Regions from separate parts of the Streptomyces sp. NPDC058534 genome, predicted to be linked through region 2. Evidence: riboswitches for the same ligand, from Rfam matches in the RefSeq annotation. Region 2 holds a riboswitch; the other holds the start of a gene.
What was found. Region 2 has a riboswitch for thiamine pyrophosphate ahead of thiC (phosphomethylpyrimidine synthase ThiC). Riboswitches for the same ligand answer to the same signal wherever they lie in the genome.

Region 1 (2,193 bases), on a different contig from region 2:
TCCGAGAGTGCGGGGGCGGCGTCGAAGCGCCGGGGGGTGAAGGGGCGGGCCTCGTCCGGCAGCTCCCCGGTGGTCAGGGCGTGCGCCATGGCGTCGCCGGTGACGGGGGTGAGCAGGACGCCGTTGCGGTGGTGCCCGGTGGCCAGCAGCAGCCCGTCGAGACCGGTCGGCCCGAGCAGCGGGGCGTTGTCGGGGGAGCCGGGGCGCAGGCCCGCGCGGGTCTCCGTCAGGGGCAGCTCCGTGATGCCGGGGACCAGCTCGTGGGCGTCGCGCAGCAGCTCGTAGACGCCCCCCGCGGTCACCGTGGTGTCCCAGCCCAGCTCCTCGCTGGTGGCGCCGACGACCAGCTCGCCGCTCTCCCGGGGCACCAGGTAGACATGGTTGCCGCGCACCATGGCGCGCACGGTGCGGTTCAGCAGCGGCCCGTGCGTCCGGGGCATCGTCAGCCGCAGCACCTGCCCCTTCACCGGCCGCACCGGCGGCAGTACGGCGTCCGGTATGCCCGCGAGCCGCCCGCTCAGGCTGCCCCCGGCCAGCACCACCTGCCCGGCCTCCAGCGCGGTTCCGTCGGCGGTGGCGACCCCGGTGGCCCGCTCCCCGCGCCCGACGGTGAGCCGGTCGGCCCACACCCGGTGGAAGACCACGCCCGCCCGCTCACAGGCGGCCATGAGCGCGGCGGTGAGGCGCCGGGGGTCGATCTGGTGGTCGCCGTCCACCCGCAGGCCCCCGCGCACGCCCGGCGCGAGCATCGGCTCCAGGCGTCGGCACTCACGCCCCGAGAGCCACTCGGACTCCAGGCCGGAGCGCTGCTGGAGGGCGTGCAGTTCGCGCAGGTGGGCGCGGTCGTCGGCGTCCAGCGCGACGGCGAGGGTGCCGCAGCGGCGGTAGCCGAGGTCGTGACCGGTGACGTCGGTCAGCTCGGCCGCGAACTCCGGGTAGCGGCGGGCCGAGGCGAGGTTCAGTGCGAGCAGCGTCTGCTCGCCGTAGTGCAGCTCCGTGACCGCGGCCAGCATCCCGGCCGCCACCTGCGCCGCCCCGCCGCCCGGCTCGGGGTCCACGAGGGCCGTGACGAGCCCGCGCTGCGCGGCCCGCCAGGCGGTGACCAGACCGATGACGCCACCGCCCACCACGAGGACGTCGGGCGTACGGGACACGGTGTGTGACGACACGGTGTGTGACGAGCTGTGTGATGAGGACGGCATGGGCGTCCAGCCCCTCCCTTCGCCGGCATGACCCGGATCAGGTTCGTACGGTCGGAGGCCGCCAGCCTCCCTCTCAGCCCGGTGCGTCCGGGCTCCCGCGAGTGCTTTACGTTGGCCAGCCTAGCCCGCAGCGCCTCGCACTCGTAAGGGAGCCTCCGCCCGTGACCCGTTCGCTCGACGGCCTCGTCCTCGCCCCCGTCGCCGACCAGGCGCCCGGCCAGGTGGGTACCGGCACCCGGTTCACGTACCACGAGCGGGACGGCGCCGTCTGGGCCGACTACGCGGGCGGCGACGTCGTCCGCGGCCACCTCGTGGGTACCCGCGCGGGGGACCGGCTCGACTTCCGGTACGTGCAGCTCAGGACCGACGGCAGCACGGCGTCGGGGCACTGCGTGTCGACCGTGCTGGAGCTGCCGGACGGCCGGGTGCGCCTGGAGGAGAGCTGGGAGTGGGAGTCGCGCCCCGGCAGCGGCACGAGCGTTGTGGAGCAGGTCACGGTGCACGAGCGCTGACTGACAAATTGTCAGGTGGCTAAGGTGATCAGGTGAGCGAGCAGACGCGGGAACGGGGACGGGGACCGGCGGCGGAAGACGCGCGCCGCGTGGTCGTGGTGGGCGCCGGCATGGCGGGCGTGCAGACCGCCGTAGCCCTGCGGGAGCAGGGCTACACCGGCACCCTGACACTGATCGGCGCCGAGCCCCACCAGCCCTACGACCGGCCTCCGCTGTCCAAGGCCGTCCTGCTCGGCACGGCCGAGGGCTCCGCCTTCGACGTCGACTTCGAGGCACTCGGCATCACCCTGCGGCTCGGCTGCGAGGCCCTGGGCGTCCGCCCCGGCGCGCACCTCCTCGACACCTCCGAGGGACCCGTGCCGTACGACGCCCTCGTCCTCGCGACCGGCGCCGAACCGGTCCGGCTCCCCGGCACCGACGGCGTGCCCGGCGTGCACCTGCTGCGCACCCTGGACGACGCCGAACGGCTGCGCCCCGTG
Region 2 (2,193 bases):
AACCCTGGAGGATCGCGGGGAGGATGAAGAAGTTCAGCAGCAGGAAGCTGATCGCCAGGGAGATCAGCGCCATCAGGCCCCGCAGCCTTCCGACGACCACCACGGCCAGCGCGAAGATGCCGGCGAGCAGGGCGAGGGGGAGCCGGCGGTTGATGTCGGTCACCGAGTACTGCAGGTCCCGCGGCGCGGAGGGCTCGTAGGCGACCACGACCTTCTGGCCCTCGTGCAACTGCCGTGACTGGTCCGGCTGCACGACCTCGTCGAACGTACGGCCCGTGTCCTTTCCGGTGTCCACGCGGATCGTTGCCCGCTTGCAGTCGCCGTTCGCCTGCTGCACCGCGGAGGAGCCCTCGGCGGTGGAGGTGTCGCCGGTGGGGGTGGAGCCTGAGGCGTTGACGGACTGGCAGCTCAGTTCCACCACCTTGGTCACGGTGGCCTGCTGCGTCTGCCGGTCGAAGCCGACGCCGGTGCGCTCGTGCGGCGGCGCGCCGCCCGGCCACAGGACCGCGAGCCCGACCAGGACCGCCGCGGTGAACGGGATCAGAATCGCGGCGATGACCTTCCGCAGATGCCGCGAGACGGGCGCCGCCGGCCCGTGACTGTGCGAGTGCCCGTGACCGCCACTCGCTCCGTGACCGCCGCCCGCTCCGTGTCCGTGGCCGGCGCCATCCCCCTGTCCGTGGTGGCCGTGCGCACTGGCGGGGACGTGGCCGGCTCCACGGTCGGCGCCCTCTTCGGCGTGCGGTCCGCGGTGGGGATCGTGCGGCGGAAAGGGGGGATGCTGCGGTGTGGTCACCGACCGATCATCGCAAGAACAAGGGGGGCCCTCTGTTCACCGCGCCCGAATGGGCGTTAGCGTGGGGGCACCTTTGTACACGCGGGAGCTCGGAGCACCGGGCTGAGAGGGCGCTGACCTTCGTCCCAGCGACGTTTCACGGGAAACATCACCGAAGTCGAGTGATGTATCCCACGAAACGTCGAAGACGGAAGCCGCTGCGTCGACCGCCGAACCTGTTACCGGGTAATGCCGGCGTAGGGAGTAGGTCTCATGACCATCAAGGACGCACGCACGCCTGCCTCCACGCAGAACTCCACCCAGGAGGGGACCGCGGAGGCCGGGAAGTCCATCGGCTGGCACAAGGCGTACGTCGAGGGCTCGCGCCCCGACCTGCGGGTGCCGGTCCGTCAGGTGCACCTCACCAACGGCCAGTCGGTCACGCTGTACGACACCTCCGGCCCGTATACCGATCCGCTCGTCGACACCGACGTCCGCAGGGGACTGGCGCCGCTTCGGGAGAACTGGATCATCGCCCGCGGCGACACCGAGGAGTACGCGGGCCGTCCCGTCCGTCCCGAGGACGACGGCATCAAGCACACCTCGCCGCGCGGCGGGCTGCGCAACCTCGACGCCGTCTTCCCCGGACGGTCGCGGCAGCCCCGCCGGGGCCGGGGCGGCACCGCGGTGACGCAGCTGGCGTACGCCCGCCGGGGCGAGATCACGCCGGAGATGGAGTACGTGGCCGTCCGGGAGAACGTCTCGCCGGAAGTCGTCCGCGAGGAGATCGCGGCGGGCCGTGCCGTACTGCCGGCCAACGTCAACCATCCCGAGATCGAGCCGATGATCATCGGCAAGCGGTTCCTGGTGAAGGTCAACGCCAACATCGGCAACTCGGCCGTGACGTCCTCCATAGAGGAGGAGGTCGACAAGATGACCTGGGCGACCCGGTGGGGCGCCGACACGGTCATGGACCTCTCCACCGGGCGCAACATCCACACCACCCGCGAGTGGGTCCTGCGCAACTCCCCCGTCCCCATCGGGACCGTGCCGCTCTACCAGGCCCTGGAGAAGGTCGACGGTCGGGCCGAGGAGCTGACCTGGGAGGTCTACAAGGACACCGTGATCGAGCAGGCCGAGCAGGGCGTGGACTACATGACGGTCCACGCGGGCGTGCGCCTGGCGTACGTGCCGCTGACCGCGAACCGCAAGACCGGCATCGTCTCGCGCGGCGGCTCGATCATGGCGGCGTGGTGCCTGGCGCACCACAGGGAGTCGTTCCTGTACGAGAACTTCGAGGAACTCTGCGAGATCCTCGCCGCGTACGACGTCACGTACTCCCTCGGCGACGGCCTGCGGCCGGGCTCCATCGCGGACGCCAACGACGAGGCGCAGTTCGCCGAGTTGCGCACGCTCGG

Region 1: linked by a shared signal. The riboswitch ahead of thiO (glycine oxidase ThiO) and the one ahead of thiC (phosphomethylpyrimidine synthase ThiC) in region 2 are both predicted to bind thiamine pyrophosphate.

Annotation. Positions count from the first base shown of each region.
Region 1 covers NZ_JBHXNW010000098.1:6,237-8,429, reverse strand. The annotation lists gene thiO (glycine oxidase ThiO) at 1-1,202, opposite strand, end outside; TPP riboswitch at 1,200-1,311, opposite strand; gene ACFWR9_RS37890 (hypothetical protein) at 1,364-1,714, shown strand; gene ACFWR9_RS37885 (NAD(P)/FAD-dependent oxidoreductase) at 1,747-2,193, shown strand, end outside.
Region 2 covers NZ_JBHXNW010000006.1:65,466-67,658, forward strand. The annotation lists gene ACFWR9_RS05100 (YibE/F family protein) at 1-796, opposite strand, end outside; TPP riboswitch at 868-1,056, shown strand; gene thiC (phosphomethylpyrimidine synthase ThiC) at 1,049-2,193, shown strand, end outside.